Regions from separate parts of the Pseudoalteromonas sp. APAL1 genome, predicted to be linked through region 2. Evidence: predicted binding sites of a transcription regulator. Region 2 holds the regulator's gene; the other holds the start of a gene.
The links. Region 2 encodes MetJ, which represses methionine synthesis genes. Its sites were predicted from a motif close to TAGACGTCTAGACGTCTA; they were not measured.
Positions count from the first base shown of each region.

Region 1: a site for MetJ is predicted at 2,604-2,621, ahead of L1264_RS01115 (homoserine O-succinyltransferase). Genes of this name have one in related genera too.

Region 1 covers NZ_JAKGAW010000001.1:227,829-236,689, reverse strand. Annotated here, with positions in the region: gene L1264_RS01130 (histone deacetylase family protein) at 1-208, opposite strand, end outside; gene L1264_RS01125 (PilZ domain-containing protein) at 262-627, opposite strand; gene ettA (energy-dependent translational throttle protein EttA) at 766-2,439, opposite strand; gene L1264_RS01115 (homoserine O-succinyltransferase) at 2,686-3,633, shown strand; gene L1264_RS01110 (homocysteine S-methyltransferase family protein) at 3,623-4,690, shown strand; gene metH (methionine synthase) at 4,700-7,330, shown strand; gene L1264_RS21485 (GGDEF domain-containing protein) at 7,496-8,536, shown strand; gene L1264_RS01095 (CsbD family protein) at 8,577-8,774, opposite strand.
Region 2 covers NZ_JAKGAW010000015.1:58,336-67,196, forward strand. Annotated here, with positions in the region: gene L1264_RS09575 (penicillin-binding protein 1A) at 1-1,980, shown strand, start outside; gene metL (bifunctional aspartate kinase/homoserine dehydrogenase II) at 2,060-4,405, opposite strand; gene metB (cystathionine gamma-synthase) at 4,410-5,669, opposite strand; gene metJ (met regulon transcriptional regulator MetJ) at 5,936-6,256, shown strand; gene L1264_RS09595 (malic enzyme-like NAD(P)-binding protein) at 6,345-7,586, opposite strand; gene rpmE (50S ribosomal protein L31) at 8,286-8,501, opposite strand; gene priA (primosomal protein N') at 8,735-8,861, shown strand, end outside.

The DNA of each region.
Region 1 (8,861 bases), on a different contig from region 2:
GGTCGTGGATGTAGTTTTCACAATGTACTAACTCAAGGGGCTCAGGCGTGCCAAGCATCGGCTGAGTTAGGTTGTCATTTATTAATCCAAGGTTTTGCACATGCTCATATAAATAAGCAAACTTACTCATTACAAAGCGGTGGTTTGGATCGAAGCTAAACGAATAATTAGGATGATAAACCAAAGGTAAATGGGGATTTAACTGCATAGCTCATTGGATAGCTGAATTTGCTACAGCATAGCGAATTTCTGAGCAGATGTTTACTCTGGAGCGTGAATTAAATGCGCTAGTTCTCGATGCAATAGAGCTTCATCACCTAGGTTTAGCTCAATTAGTCGCTTAAGGTGGCTAATACTATCTATATCAATATGTTCGCAGCGAAGCCCAGCATGCTGATGTTCAACATGACACAGTTCAACTTGCATTTTTATCTCAATACTTGATTCGGGTAGGGTGAAAATTAAATCGGCTTTAGAATGGATAGGTATTAAAAATGAATCACTTTTAGTGATAAGTGCACCTTGTAATGATAAATCGAGTAACTGACAGTGATAGTCGTTACCTTCTATATGAAGGACAGCCGGGCAAGAAAATAGCACCCTAGAAAACTCTCTGCGTTCATTCATGTCTCTATTCTCCATACTTTTTAGCCTAAACAGTATAGTTCAATATGAAATGAATGAGAGAAAACAGCTGATAATTACTGATGAAAGTTAATAGTTATAGAAAAGCCCCTAAACTGGGGCTTTTATAATATCAGCTAATTAGCCAATTTTTTTGTATTTGATACGCTTAGGTTGTGCCGCTTCGGCGCCTAAGGTTTTCTTCAACCACTCTTCGTATTCTGTGTAGTTACCATCGAAGAAGTTAATTTGGCCTTCGTCACGGTAATCAAGAATATGTGTAGCAATACGGTCAAGGAACCAACGGTCATGCGAGATACACATTACACAGCCAGGGAACTCTAAAATAGCGTTCTCAAGTGCACGTAGTGTTTCAACGTCTAGGTCATTGGTTGGCTCATCCAGAAGTAATACGTTACCACCAGCTTTTAACAGCTTAGCTAGGTGTAAACGGTTGCGCTCACCACCTGATAGGTCTTTAACGAATTTTTGTTGGTCGTTACCTTTGAAGTTAAAGCGGCCAACATAGGCACGGCTTGGGAATTCAAAGTTACCAATTTTCAATACGTCTTGGCCGTTTGAGATTTCTTGGAAAACAGTGTTGCTCTCGTCCATGTTGCCACGGAACTGATCAACAGTTGCAAGCTCTACTGTTTCACCAACAATGATCTCACCGCTATCAGGCTTTTCTTCACCGCTTAGCATTTTGAAAAGCGTTGATTTACCTGCACCATTGGCACCGATAATACCTACGATAGCGCCTTTAGGCATTGCAAAGTTTAAGTCATCAATTAATACGCGGTCGCCAAAGCTCTTCTTCAGGCCTTTCACTTCGATAACTTGGTCACCTAAGCGTGGACCCGGTGGAATGAATAGCTCATTCGTTTCGTTACGCTTTTGGTAATCATTTTGTTGAAGCTCTGAGAACTGTGCCATACGTGCTTTAGACTTAGCTTGACGGCCTTTCGGGTTTGAACGAACCCATTCAAGTTCTTGTGCGATTGATTTTTGACGTGCTTTTTCAGATTTCTGTTCTTGTTGTAAACGTAAATCTTTTTGCTCAAGCCACGATGAGTAGTTACCTTCCCAAGGAATACCTTCACCACGGTCAAGCTCTAAAATCCAACCTGCTACGTTATCTAAGAAGTAACGGTCGTGGGTTACAGCAACCACAGTACCTTCGTAGTCGTGTAAGAAGCGTTCTAACCAAGCAACTGACTCAGCGTCTAAGTGGTTGGTTGGTTCGTCAAGAATAAGCATATCTGGTTTTTCAAGTAGTAAACGACAGATCGCAACTCGGCGACGCTCACCACCCGAAAGGTGTTCAATTTTTGCATCCCAAGGTGGTAGGCGTAATGCATCAGCTGCACGCTCTAACACGTTATCAATATTGTGACCATCGTGTGCTTGGATGATAGCTTCTAATTCGCCTTGCTCTTTAGCAAGCGCATCGAAGTCAGCACCGTCCATTGCATACTCGTTGTATACTTCATCTAGACGATTTAATGCATTTTTAACTTCGCTTACCGCTTCTTCTACTGTTTCGCGAACTGTTTTGTTCTCGTCTAGCTGCGGTTCTTGCGGTAAGTAACCGATTTTAGTGCCTGGTTGAGGGCGAGCTTCACCTTCAAAGTCTTGGTCAACACCGGCCATAATGCGCAGTAACGTCGATTTACCTGCACCGTTTAGACCTAGCACACCAATTTTTGCGCCTGGGAAAAAGTGTAAAGAAATATCTTTTAAGATAGTGCGCTTAGGTGGCACAACCTTAGATACTCGACTCATCGAGAATATAAACTTGTCTGGTAACACCATGAAAGAAGCCTTCAATTTATAATAAAAATTAACAGCAAGTATTGTATACCCAAACTACCTCAAAATACAGAATTCAGCGTTTATGATAGGCTTAATATCAAGGTGTTATTTACTCAAAGAGTCATACATTTTAATTAATGACCACTCAGAAATATCACTTCATTTGGACATCTAAACATCTAGAGGTTGAAATTTCTAACTATCCGTTCATAATTAGCACTCTAATATGTATGCTCGGAGCCCGCTATGCCCATTACAGTAAAAGATGAATTGCCAGCTATTGCAAAGTTACGTCAGGAAAACGTGTTTGTAATGCCAAAAAGCCGTGCGAAAACGCAAGAGATTCGCCCAATGCGTTTGGCCATCTTAAACTTAATGCCAAACAAAGTAGAAACCGAGGTGCAGTTTATTCGCTTACTAGCTAACTCACCGCTACAAGTTAATGTTGAGCTGTTGCGCTTAGATACCCACCGCAGCAGTAGTAACTCTGAGCAGCACTTAGATACGTTTTATCGTTATTTTTCTGAGGTAAAAGACAATAACTACGATGCCATGATCATCACAGGTGCGCCGCTTGCACATTTAGAGTATGACGATGTTGTCTATTGGGATGAACTTAAAGTGATTTTAGACTGGGCTGAGCTGCATGTTACCTCTACGCTGTTTTCGTGTTGGGCGGCCCATGCGGGGCTTTATCACCACTATGGTCTTAAGCGTGAACTTAAACCAAATAAGTTAAGTGGTGTATTTACCCACAAAAGCTATTTTGACCACGCAGCACTCACCCGTGGCTTTGATGATACCTTTTTAGTGCCACACTCTCGCTATGGTCATATTGATATTGATAAGATAACTGCCTGTGATGATTTGGTGGTGTTAGCTGGTTCTGAGCGAGTTGGTGCCTATTTAATTAAGAATAAGTCTGGCAGCCAAGTGTATATTACAGGTCATCCAGAGTACGATGCGCATACCTTAAAAGAAGAGTACCTGCGTGATAGCGAGAAGTCTGCAGACGCACCTAAACCAGAAAATTATTTCCCAGATGATAACCCTGATAACGAACCATCGAAAACATGGCAAAGTCATGCCTTTTTATTGTTTTCTAATTGGTTAAACTATTATGTGTACCAAACTACACCGTATGATATTAACTTAGTTAGCCAAGACGTAAGGACTAACAACTATGCCGAGTAATGCAGTGAATAAACGCGAACAATTGACCGAGGCGCTGAAACAGCGAATTTTAATCCTCGATGGCGCGATGGGCACCATGATCCAAGAACATAAATTAGAAGAGCAAGACTATCGCGGTGAGCGCTTTAAAGACTGGCATGTACTTATTAAGGGCAATAATGACTTATTAAGCCTGACTCAGCCAAAGATCATTGCTGATATTCACCGTGCTTACTTAGAAGCCGGTGCCGATATCATCGAAACCAATACCTTTAATGCCACGACTATTTCGATGGAAGATTATGATATGGCGAGTCTTAGTCGCGAAATCAACCTCGAATCAGCGAAACTTGCGCGCGGCGTATGTGATGAGTTTGAAGCAAAAGATCCAAGTAAACCGCGTTATGTAGCGGGGGTGCTTGGGCCAACGTCAAAAACCTGCTCTATTTCACCAGATGTAAATGACCCAGGTTATCGCAATATCAATTTTGATAAGCTGGTGGCTGCGTATGTTGAGTCGACACTGGCACTGATGGAAGGTGGCGCAGACCTTATTTTGATTGAAACCATCTTTGATACGCTTAATGCAAAAGCCGCTTCGTTTGCCGTAGAAGAAGCTTTCGAGCAAGCTGGTCGTAGTTTGCCTGTGATGATCTCAGGCACCATTACCGATGCCTCTGGTCGTACTTTATCAGGACAAACCACCGAAGCATTTTATAACTCTATTCGCCATATTAAACCGCTCTCAATTGGCCTCAACTGCGCCCTTGGCCCAGACTTACTGCGCCAGTATGTTGAAGAGCTATCGCGCGTTTGTGAAACCTTTACCTCGGTGCATCCAAATGCAGGTTTACCGAATGAGTTTGGTGAATATGATTTAGAAGCCCCTGAAATGGCTAAAGAAATTATCGATTGGGGCAAATCTGGCTTTATTAATATTGTAGGTGGTTGTTGTGGCACCACACCGGCTCATATTAAGGCGTTTGCGAAAGGCCTGAGTGGTGTTAAGCCTCGCCAACTGCCAGAGCTTGAAGTGCGTATGCGCTTATCGGGCCTTGAAGCGTGCAACTTAAACTAGGAAACCGACATGACTGACCAAATTGCTGTATTTACTAACGTCGGTGAGCGTACCAATGTAACTGGCTCGGCTAAGTTTAAGCGCTTGATCATGGAAGAAGATTACGAGACCGCTCTCGATGTTGCCCGTGAACAAGTAGAAAATGGCGCGCAAGTGATTGATATCAACATGGATGAAGCCATGTTGGACTCAAAAGCGGCGATGGTAAAATTTTTAAACTTAATTGCCTCAGAGCCTGATATCTCAAAAGTACCTATCATGGTCGACTCATCGAAATGGGATGTGATTGAAGCTGGCTTAAAGTGTATTCAAGGCAAAGCCATTGTTAACTCAATTTCACTTAAAGAAGGTGAAGAGCCATTCATCCGCCAAGCTAAGCTAATTAAGCGCTTTGGCGCTGCTGCGGTTGTTATGGCGTTTGATGAAAAAGGACAAGCCGAAACTGCTGATCGTAAGTTCGAGATTTGTCAGCGTAGCTACAAAATACTCGTTGATGATATTGGCTTTCCACCAGAAGACATTATTTTTGACCCGAACATTTTTGCTGTCGCAACGGGCATTGAAGAGCACGATAACTACGCTGTTGAGTTTATCGAAGGTACACGTCGAATCAAGCAAGGCTTACCGCATTGTAAAGTGTCGGGTGGTGTATCGAATGTGTCGTTCTCGTTCCGCGGCAACAACCCAGTGCGTGAAGCTATTCACTCAGTGTTTTTATACCACGCGATTAAAGCGGGTATGGATATGGGCATTGTAAATGCTGGTCAATTAGCGGTTTACGACGATATCCCCGAAGAGCTGCGAAAAGCTGTAGAAGATGTGATCCTCAATACCGACCCAGGTGCTGGTGAGCGACTTGTTGAACTTGCACCAAAATACTCAGGTATGGCGCAAGCAGAGAAAGTAGAAGATTTAGAGTGGCGTACTTGGCCTGTTGAAAAGCGCCTTGAACATGCGCTAGTAAAAGGCATTACCGAGTATATTGACGAAGATACTGAAGAGTGCCGTAAGAGCAAAGCTAAGCCTATCGAAGTGATTGAAGGCCCGCTGATGGACGGCATGAACGTAGTAGGCGACTTATTCGGTGCAGGTAAAATGTTCTTACCTCAGGTTGTTAAATCTGCTCGTGTAATGAAACGCGCCGTTGCCTATCTTGACCCTTTCATTGAAGCAGAAAAAGAAGAGGGCGCAACCAATGGTAAAGTGGTTATGGCAACCGTTAAGGGCGACGTACACGACATTGGTAAAAATATCGTAGGCGTGGTACTGCAATGTAATAACTACGAGGTTATCGACCTTGGTGTGATGGTGCCTGCAGAGAAAATTTTGCAAACCGCCATTGACGAAAAAGCCGACATTATTGGTTTATCAGGGCTTATTACCCCATCCCTTGATGAAATGGTGCATGTTGCCAAAGAAATGACCCGTCGTGGTTTTGAATTACCGCTACTGATTGGTGGTGCAACAACCTCTAAAGCGCATACCGCGGTTAAAATTGAACCTCAGTATGATAAAGGTGTGGTTTACGTAAATAACGCCAGCCGTGCTGTGGGTGTGGTTTCTAATTTACTGTCTAAAGAGTTAAAGCCAGCATTTTTAGAGAAAACCAAGACTGAGTATGAAAAAGTACGTGAACAACAAGCACGTAAAAAGCCGCGCTCAAAACCCGTTACTTTACAGCGTGCTCGCGACAACGCTGTAAAACTTGATTGGGACAACTACACACCACCTGTGCCGAAAAAGCTAGGTGTCACAGAGTTTAAAGATGTTTCGATTGCGACGTTAAGACAGTACATCGACTGGACACCTTATTTCATGACGTGGTCAATTGCAGGTAAGTACCCACGTATTCTTGAAGATGAAATAGTCGGCGAACAAGCAAAAAGCTTATTTGCTGATGCCAATGCAATGCTTGATGAACTTGAGCAATCAGGTGCGCTACAACCTCTTGGTGTAATTGGTTTATTCCCAGCAAACCGAGTAGGGGATGACATTGAGATTTACACTGATGAGTCGCGTACAACGCTTTTAACTACATCGTGTCATTTACGTCAGCAAACTGAAAAAAACGACTTTGCTAACTACTGCTTAGCCGATTATATCGCGCCAAAAGGCACCCCAGATTACTTTGGTGCTTTTGCGGTAACTGGTGGTCTTGAAGAGGATGACCTTGCCGATGCCTTCGATGCTAAGCAAGATGATTACAATAAGATCATGGTTAAAGCCGTTGCTGACCGTTTAGCAGAAGCGTTTGCTGAATATTTGCATGAACAAGTGCGTAAAGAATATTGGGGCTATGCGGTAGATGAAAATCTATCGAATGATGAACTTATTCGTGAAAACTACCAAGGTATTCGCCCAGCGCCAGGTTATCCTGCTTGTCCTGAGCATACCGAGAAGAAGAAAATCTGGCAGTTACTTGATACCGAACAGCGTATTGGCATGAAACTAACCAGCTCATACGCAATGTGGCCGGGTGCTGCAGTTTCTGGTTGGTATTTCTCTCACCCTGAAGCGAAATACTACGCAGTGGCGCAAATTCAAAAAGATCAGGTTGAAGATTACGCTAAGCGTACCAACATGACACTTGCTGAAGCTGAGCGTTGGTTGTCGCCTAATTTGGGCTATGAGCCAGAATAATAACCTTTAGTTTAAATTAAAAACGAGCCTCAAATGGCTCGTTTTTTTATGTCCATTTTTTTCATACTTTTTTCTTTTTAATTGCTTTAGTACTGGCAAATTCCTTCTAATTTAAATATTTGTGTTAAAGTTATTGAGGTTGAGCAAGGAATCTAAGGTGAAATTGTGATTGATACTGTGAATGCAAGCGAGAGAGATAAAGCGCGATTCTTACGCGTATTTGCATTTATTGGTGCAGTGACCTCTTTGTTGATGTCGGTCACAAGTTATCAAGATGGCTACATCGCATTAAGTTATTTATTAATTGTTGGCGTTGTTATTTTTGCTTTGCCTTTTTTAATAAAGGGGCGTGATCAATTTATTTCAGTACTCATGCTGTACGCACTTTATGCAATGATGTGCTTCTTAACTGTCTCGGGTGGCAGTAATGGCACAGGGCCGTTATGGCTATTTATTGTATCCCCAGTAACATTTTTTATTCGTGGCTTAAAGCGCGGAGCGTTCGATCTTATCCTGCTTGCCATTATTATCTCAGTGCTTTTCTATTTTACCGATCAATTTGGTTATTACAGTTATTCAAGTCATTACTTTCCAACGCGGGTCATGCTGTGCTTCTCTATTTTATGTATTTTGGGTGGCTTCTACGAATATTACCGCAACAAATACAGTTTAGAGTTAATGAAGCAACTTAAAATTAATCAAAAGCTTGCACGCTATGATGCAATGACTGAACTTGTAAATCGTCGTTTTGCAACTGAGTGCTTACAAGATAAACGCTTTGGCGAAGGGGCTGTGTTCTTGCTGATGGATGTTGATAACTTTAAACAAATCAACGACACCTATGGTCATCAAGTAGGCGATGAGGTGCTAATATTTTTCGCTGATGTATTTAATAAAGTGTGCACAGAAGAAGATGTCATTTCCCGTTGGGGCGGCGAAGAGTTTTTAATTGTTATTCCTGCGGGGAATGAACAACGGGCCTACCAAGTTGCAGACAACATTCATAAAAAGCTCGCTGAAAAGCCATTCACTAGTGGTCAGCATCGTTTTCATGTCACCTTAAGTATTGGCTTATACCAACGCGTGCCAGATGAGAGTGTTGATCACTGCTTAAACATTGCTGATAAGCGACTTTACCGTGCTAAATCGCAAGGTAAAAATCAAACGGTTGCTGAAGTTGATTTAGCAAAGCACGAGCCTGCTTGATAAATAAAGCCGCAATTAGCGGCTTTATTTATTGCTCAAATTAATGGCTTTTTTCAAAGTCGCTGACTTCACGCTCAGCTTCTTCTTTCGATTTACCGTATTTTTGCTGGATTTTACCAATAAGCTCTTTACGGCTACCCTCAATCACATCTAAATCACCATCAGTAAGTTCGCCCCATTTACGTTGCGCTTTACCTTTAAGTTCTTTCCAATTACCTTCTAAACGATCGCTGTTCATCATAATCTCCTTACTTTGTTAAACATTCGTGTTAGTAAGAGCAATCGTTATGCCACTCTAACAGTGTAAATAACTAATTGATATTAT
Region 2 (8,861 bases):
GCAGCAGCCCAAGTTTATTATGGCAAAGAATTAAATGAACTTACGTTAGCCCAAATGGCAATGATTGCTGGTTTACCTAAAGCTCCTTCTGCACTAAACCCAATCCGTAACCCTGTGAGAGCCAAGGCACGTCGTAATGTGGTACTTGGTCGTATGCTAACTGAAAAATATATTAGTCAGTCAGAGTATCAAGACGCCGTTAACGCGCCTATTACGGCAAAATTCCACGGTGCTGAAATTGAAGTATATGCGCCTTATATTTCTGAGATGGTTCGCGCCGAAATGGTTGAGCGTTATGGCCATGAACGAGCTTATAATACAGGCTTCAAGGTTTACACCAGTGTAGATTCAAATATCCAACAGGCGGCACAAGATGCGCTTGTAAACAACTTACATGCCTACGATATGCGCCATGGCTATAGAGGAGCAACCGCTCATTTATGGGATAGTGAAACCGACACGCCATTAACTCGAGACGCGATTTTAAACAAACTTAAAGATGTAAAAGAGTTTGGCCCTTTATTAGCTGGTGTTGTCACTCAAGTAGCTGAGCAATCAATCTCTGTTTTATTAAAAAGTGGCGAACAAGTTAATGTTGAATGGGATGGTTTAAAGTGGGCTCGTAAATATATTACGCGCTACCGCCAAAGTTTTGCACCAGAAACAGCTGGCGACATTCTCACAGCAGGCGCTCAAATTTGGTTACGTAAAAATCCAGACAATAGCTATATATTAAGCCAAATACCTGAAGCATCGAGTGCATTAGTTTCGCTTGATCCGCAAGATGGTCGAATTAAAGCCATTGTAGGTGGTTACAGCTTTGAACAAAGCCAATACAACCGTGCAGTGCAAGCAAAACGCCAAGTGGGTTCAAACATTAAACCATTCATTTATTCAGCAGCTCTTGAGAATGGTTATACACTCGCTTCTATTTTGAATGATGCACCTATTAATCAGTGGGATAAAAGCCAAGGCGTTGCATGGCGACCTAAAAACAGCCCAGCAGTTTATAATGGCCCTATTCGTATTCGCAGAGCACTGGCACAATCAAAAAACGTAATTTCTGTTCGTTTACTGCGTGGTGTTGGCCTAGAGCGCACTGCAGATCACTTGCTTAAGTTTGGGTTTTTAAATAGTGATATTAATCGCAGTGAGTCGTTAGCCCTTGGTAGTGCCTCGATTACCCCGCTTGAACTTGCACGCGGTATGAGCGCTTTTGCAAACGGTGGCCACCTAATTAAGCCGTATTTTATTACTGAAATCCAAGATTCAGCAGGCAATACATTATTTAAGGCTAATCCTCAATTGGCTTGTGATAGCCCAAAACCGGCTGCCACTGTTGAGCTTGCAGCGCGCGATTCGAGCCAACTTAGCATCACTGAAACAGAGCAAACACCAGTCCAGCGTTGTGCTCCGCGTATTATTTCAAAGCAAAATGCATTCTTAATCTCGCAAGCTATGCACAGTGCCATTTGGGGCGGCGGTAGTTGGAGTCATAAAACAGGCTGGAGTGGAACCGGTTGGCGTGCTCAAGCTTTAGACCGACGCGACCTAGCTGGTAAAACAGGTACCACTAATGATTCTGTTGATACTTGGTTCAGTGGTTTTAATCGCAATGTACTAACCTCCGTATGGGTAGGTTTTGACAATCCTGGCATTACACTTGGCCGTAGTGCTAGAAATAAAAACTTAGATAATTCACAAATTTCTGGGGCTGAGTCAGGTGCGAAAACCGCACAACCAGCATGGGTCGACTTTATGCGAGCAGCGCTTGATGGCATGCCTGAAGCACCGATTGAACTTCCTGAAGGCTTAGTCTCGGTTCGTATTGATTTAGCAACGGGCTTATTGAGCCACAAAAATGATTATACCAGCCGCTTCGAATACTTTATTAAAGGCACTGCACCTACAAAGTATGTTACAGAAGAGCCAACAGATGTATTTGAAGAAAAACTGAGTACAGAAGAAGAACTGTTCTAATTACTATATTAATTTTAGACAATAAAAAAGCGCCCATGGGGCGCTTTTTGCTTAGCCATTGAAACTAAGATCAGCAAAATTATTTTAAGTTATTCACCAGCCAATACAGATCTGAATGAACCCCTGCCGCGGTAACTTCTTTACCCGCTCCTGGCCCTTGGATCACTAATGCATTGTCTGTATACCACTGTGAATTAATCACAAAGATGTTATCGCCCGGTTTAAGACTTGCTAGCACATCATCTTTGCTAACATAGACTAAACCTACCTGTGCCTGAACCTTGTCATCAACAAGTGTGATAGCACCTGTGTAGCGCACTACTTTATCTTCTGCCGCAGCTTGGGCTGCTTTTTCTGTCATGAATTCATCGAGCAGCTGTTTGTTTGCAAGAAAATCTTGCCAGCTACCTGCTGCCAGTGCTGCTGGCATAAGTGGTGTTAGAGCAATGTCATCAAGCTCTAAATCTAGCCCTAAATCTCGCGCTAAAATAAGCAGTTTACGCTGCATATCGCGGCCAGATAAATCTTCTCGAGGATCAGGCTCTGTGTAACCCATTTGCTGTGCTTGTAGCACTAAATCAGAAAACGGCACCTTGCCATCATAACTGCTACATAACCACGATAAAGTACCCGAGAATACCCCTTCAATACGGTTAATGCTATCACCACTATTTTGTAAATCAGCCAAAGCAAAATTAATAGGTAAACCTGCGCCAACACTGGTGTTATAACGCCATAACAGATTTCGCTCAGCTAATTGACTACGCAGTGCTTGATACCAATCGTTTGCAGCGGTACCCGCATATTTATTTGCACTGATCAAATGACAGTTAAGCTCTACAAAATCAGGATACAACTGACTAAAAGCCTCACTAGCAGTGATATCAATTATCACTTTATGCTCATAATCAAGCTCATTGATACGCGCTAATAATTCAGCTTTGTCGTAGCTTTGCGCTTCATTGTGCCACTGCTCCTGCCATGTTTCAGTATTTAAACCACTGGCACTAAATAGCATTTGCTTAGAGCGAAGAAGAGCAACCACCTTTACTTTATAATGGGCAGATAAACGAGCAAACTGAGCTTGGAGTTGCGATAAGAACACTTCACCCACATTACCAAGGCCAGCAACGATAATGGCCAGCTCTTGACCTTTGTTTACCAACTTGTCATGTAGAAGAGTTAAAACATCACTATCAATTGCTTGATCATTTAAGATCAACACATAGTTATCGTCTTGCTGTACAAAACGAGGATGAATGCTCTGCTCTTTTAAAAGCGCTGTTGCTTGCTCTGCAAGAGCACTAACATCAGCAGTCGGTGCAACCACTGCACAACCACTTAAATTAGACTCAACAATATTTGCACGGCCCGCTAAATGGCTCACAACCTGATGAGTACTTTGACCAGGCACTAATAAGTAGGTATCGCCCCCTTTAACAAAGTGATGCAGGCTGTGTTGAATTAACTGGCTTAATTCACCAACTTCACCACCGCTTAGTTTATCAACCCGTAATAAATCGATGTTATCTAAGGTCGTAATAAAACGTTTTGCTTTGCTATAGCCTTCTTTTACCACTTCGGTTGGCGTGGCATCGCAATCAAAACTACTTCTAACTACGAGTTTGATTTCTGAGTCTTTTAACGGCGATAACGTCTTTGCATGCAGTACTGGGTTGCCTAAGCGCGCTAATAAGTTTGCTTGCTCACGACATACCTTGGCGTATTTAACCGCATTTTTAACCTTACGAGGGTCAGTGCTAAATACCCCTTGTGTGTCTGTCCAAATAGACACTTGTTTAGTAAAGGTATAACTGGCCAGTAATGTGGCGCTGTAATCACTGCCATTACGGCCTAAAGTAACCGTATTACCTTGGCAATCTGCGGCAATAAAGCCCGTTACTACGTTGATATGTGATTTGCTAATCGTATCGCTGCATTGCTGCTGGTTTTTTTGATGTAAAAGCTGACCATCATTTAAAGTAAATAGCTGCCTTGCATCAACATCTTGTGCAGCAATACCCAACTGATTTAAGTAAGCCGCCAATAAGCGCGCCGACCACACTTCACCATGTGCAAGTAAAGGTGCTTCAAGTAACTGTTGCTGACTAATTAATTCGTTTAATACAGCAAGTTCATCTTTTAACTGTGCCAACGCCTGTTGTTTATTTTGGCCTGTAAGTAACTGCTCAATAAGCGCACGTTGATTATTATCAATAAGCAGTAGAATATCGCTAACAGCTTGGCTATCTTGCTGCTGGTAACTTTGCCAAAGCTTTACTAAAGTATCGGTTGTTTTACCCGATGCCGACACAACAACGCAATCGCCCTGCTCCGTATTCGCTAAAACAATGTTAGCCACCGCATGATAGCGTTCTGCCGAGCTTAAGCTTGAGCCACCAAATTTATGAACAATATTTACCATTTTTCTACCACAATGCCGTATGTGCTGGCGTTAACTTAAATGACGCGTTTTGTTGTGTATCTTGCTGTGTTTGCTTAACTTCAGCTTTTGTAACTTGCTGGCCTTGACCTGGTTTTACTAAGTTGAAAACACGGTCTAAATCAGCAATAAGGTCTTTTACGTCTTCAATGCCTACAGAAATACGAATAAGGGTATCACCGACACCGGCTTCAAGACGCGCTTTAGGCTCCATACCTGCGTGGGTCATTGTTGCAGGGTGACAAATCAAGCTCTCTACCCCACCAAGCGACTCAGCAAGGCTAAAGTCTTTAAGGCTTGTTAAAAACGCTGCGGCATCGTTAATGTCGCCTTTAATATCAAAGCTCACCATACCACCAAAACCGCGTTGCTGTGCTTTAGCAAGCTCATGCTGTGGGTGTGATGCAAGGCCTGGGTAATAAACTTGGCTTACATAAGGTGAGTTTTCTAAATACTCAGCAATTGCAAAGGCATTTTCTTGGTGCTGCTTCAAACGTACATTTAAAGTACGTAAACCACGAAGTGTTAAGTAGCTATCAAATGGTGCACCAGTAATACCAATGTTATTCGCCCACCAAGCAAGCTCATCGCCTAGCTCTTGCGTTGCAGCAATCACTGCACCGCCCACTACATCAGAGTGACCATTAATATATTTAGTGGTTGAGTGCACAACAATATCAACACCAAACTCAATGGGGTTTTGTAATGCAGGTGATAAGAAGGTGTTATCAGCCGCAACCAAAGCACCACACTGCTTAGCAATACTAGTAATTGCTTTAATATCTGTTAAACGCAAGATTGGGTTACTTGGCGTTTCAATCCAAATCAACTTAGGTTTAATCGCTAAAATTTCTTGGAGATTTTCAGTTTTAGTTAAATCCAAAACTTTTAGTTTTAACAGGCCACGTTTTTCAAGCGAGGTGAATAAACGGTAACTACCGCCATAACAGTCATGTGGGATCACTAACGTATCGTCACTGTTTAATAGCTGAGTGGCTAAATGCACTGCAGACATACCTGTTGCAGTAATAATGCCTCTTGCACCCCCTTCAAGCTCAGCTAAAGTTTCAGCTAAGATATCGCGATTCGGATTACCACTGCGGCCATAGTCATACTGGCGTTTAGTATCAAAGTCAGCAAATGAATAGGTGGTTGATAAGTATAGAGGTGGCACAACCGCACCATGATGCTTATCGGCTTCGATGCCGTGACGAACCGCTATCGTCGCTTTATTTTTTTCACTCATTTCATCACCTATTCATAAATTGGATGTTTAGACGTCTAAAAGGTTAGATGATCGACTATGAGAAGTCAAAGTATTTATAGCTCACAATAGAAGTTTATACATTTACACTACTAGATGGCTAAATAACTAGTATTTGACTATCTTTTTTAAAGAGATAGAATTTCCGCATCTTGCGCGATGAGAAATACTAATTACCTTTACGAAGTGTTCTATTTTGAATTGGTATCTCGCGTAAATAACTGACAACCGAGGCAACGAAATAACTTATGGCTAAATGGAACGGTGAATACATTCACCCATATGCAGAACACGGTAAAAAATCAGAACAAGTAAAAAAGATTACCGTATCGATCCCACTTAATGTATTAAAAGTATTAACTGATGAACGTACACGTCGTCAGATCAATAACTTACGTCATGCGACGAATAGTGAGTTATTGTGTGAAGCTTTCCTACATGCTTTTACAGGTCAACCATTACCAAATGACGATGACCTTCGTAAAGACAACCCTGAAAAGGTGCCAGAAGAAGTTAAAAAGATTATGCAAGAAATGGGGTTAGATATCCCTGTTCTTGATTCAGAGTAAGTATTTCGGCCATCGGATCACCGCCGATAGCCACAGGCATAAAAAAACTCAGCTTAGGCTGAGTTTTTTTTATTAGCGTTAATTAAGTTTAACGCATGTAATCTTCTGGCATCTCAATTTGCGCAACCCCTGACTCTACTGCCGCCTCAGCAACAGCACGAGCAATACGTGGTAATAAACGCGGGTCCATTGGCTTAGGAATGATGTACTCGGCACCAAACTCTAGTGACTCAACGCCAGCCGCTTTTAATACTTCGCTTGGTACAGGCTCTTTTGCAATGCTTCGAATAGCATGCACAGCTGCAATTTTCATTTCATCATTAATTGCCGTTGCTCGCACATCTAGCGCACCACGGAAAATAAACGGGAAACAAAGCACGTTATTCACTTGGTTAGGGAAGTCTGAACGCCCCGTTGCCATAATTAAATCGTTACGTGCACTGTGTGCAACTTCTGGAGCAATCTCAGGATCTGGGTTTGAACACGCAAACACCACAGGCTTATCTGCCATCAGTTTAAGATCATCGGCAGTTAATAGATTAGGACCAGATACACCTACAAACACATCAGCATCAGCAATAACGTCTTGTAATGTACGCTTATCAGTATTGTTAGCAAATAATTGCTTATACTCATTTAAGTCATCACGACGAGTATGGATCACACCTTTACGGTCAAGCATATAGATGTGCTCACGCAGTGCGCCACATTTTATTAATAGCTCCATACAAGCAACTGCAGCTGCACCGGCACCTAAACATACGATAATTGCATCTTCGATGTCTTTACCTTGTACTTCAAGGGCATTAAGCATACCAGCAGCGGTAACAATAGCAGTGCCATGTTGGTCATCGTGGAAAACTGGAATATCGCAACGCTCGATAAGCGCTTTTTCGATTTCAAAACACTCTGGCGCTTTAATATCTTCTAGATTGATACCACCAAACGTATCAGCGATGTTAGCAACCGTATTAATGAAGTCTTCTGTTGTGCGATGTTTTACTTCAATATCAATTGAATCAAGGCCAGCAAAACGTTTGAATAGTAACGCTTTACCTTCCATTACAGGTTTTGATGCAAGCGGGCCTAAGTTACCTAATCCTAGAATTGCGGTACCGTTTGAAATAACCGCAACCATGTTACCTTTACCTGTGTACTTATAGGCATTTGCTGGATCAGCAGCAATTTCGCGGACTGGTTCAGCCACACCTGGGCTATAAGCTAAAGCGAGATCGTTAACCGTTTCGGCTGGCTTAGTTAGTTCAACACTAATTTTACCTGGAACGGGGTGAGCGTGGTAATGTAATGCTTTTTCACGAAAATCTGACATAACGCGATAGTATCCTGCAAAAAGTTAAAAAGTGAGAGAGCTTGCATCAGTACGATACCTGTAATGTATAAAAATTCCAAGTATTATCAGGTCTATCCTGTTATAAGCTATATCGCTTAATTTTAAAGGATTTCCCAACAATTTCTGTGCATAGTTGCGATTAATCAAACATAAAAATTAACCTATTTATGGCCTTTTAAGCGCGTGTTTTTGTATTTTATATGCACGAACACTGCAAATAGCCGAAATTAGCCTAAAACAGCCATTTCAACGAAGTTCACAGCATTTACTCACGAAATTATTTAAATTTATTATTTTTAATAACTTTTAGATACCAATACGCTTAATTAAGTAGTCTATTTTGAGGCAATGAAACCTTGTTGATAGCAAGGCAAAAATTTCGTTATTTAGTTGTGTTCTAAATCAGAAATTTTTAACGCAGGTAGCGACAGGTTTAATCCCTCAAAATGATTAAGTATTATTGCGGGTTGGTATACTCATTTATACAAAAAAGAATATAGCCAAGGGGTGGCACTTTGTCTCTACAATTAACGACATAATGGGCATAACAACCAGAAATAGTTATGCAAAGGAAATGAGTGAAGATGATGAGTAAGTGTCAGCGTTAATAACGAATTTTGTGAATTTTAGCCATAAAAAAAGCACCCTAAGGTGCTTCTTTTAACTAAACAGCAGAAATTACTTCTTGCTGCTAAGTGCACCGAAGCGCTTGTTGAAACGATCAACACGGCCGCCAGTGTCTAAAATCTTTTGCTTACCAGTGTAAAACGGGTGACACTCAGAACATACGTCTAAGTGGATGTCTTTACAAAGAGTTGAGCTAGTTTCGAATTTGTTACCACATGAACAAGTTGCAGTGATAGCTTCGTACTTAGGGTGAATACCTTCTTTCATAGGGAACCTCTAGTTAAGGCCGTATCGCTCTCCAAACCCGAAGTCTGGCACCATACGCAGTTAATACAATTAATAGGCCGCGTATTTTATAGCTCAAGTGACCTTGCGACAAGCTTTAAATACATATTTCGCTAAAAAAATAATCAAGTGGCTTGTTGTTCAGTATTTGTTGGTAGGTTTTTAACCGTAATTTTAGTACATTATCTTTCCGTCTTTGTTTCAGTAGAGTTGTTATGCACTTTGTAGAAGTTGCCATAAAAGTCCCTTTACAGCGTACCTTCGATTATAAAGTTGAACAGCTGCTGCACAGCCCTGAGTTAAAGCCAGGCATGCGCGTTCGCGTGCCATTTGGTAGTCAAA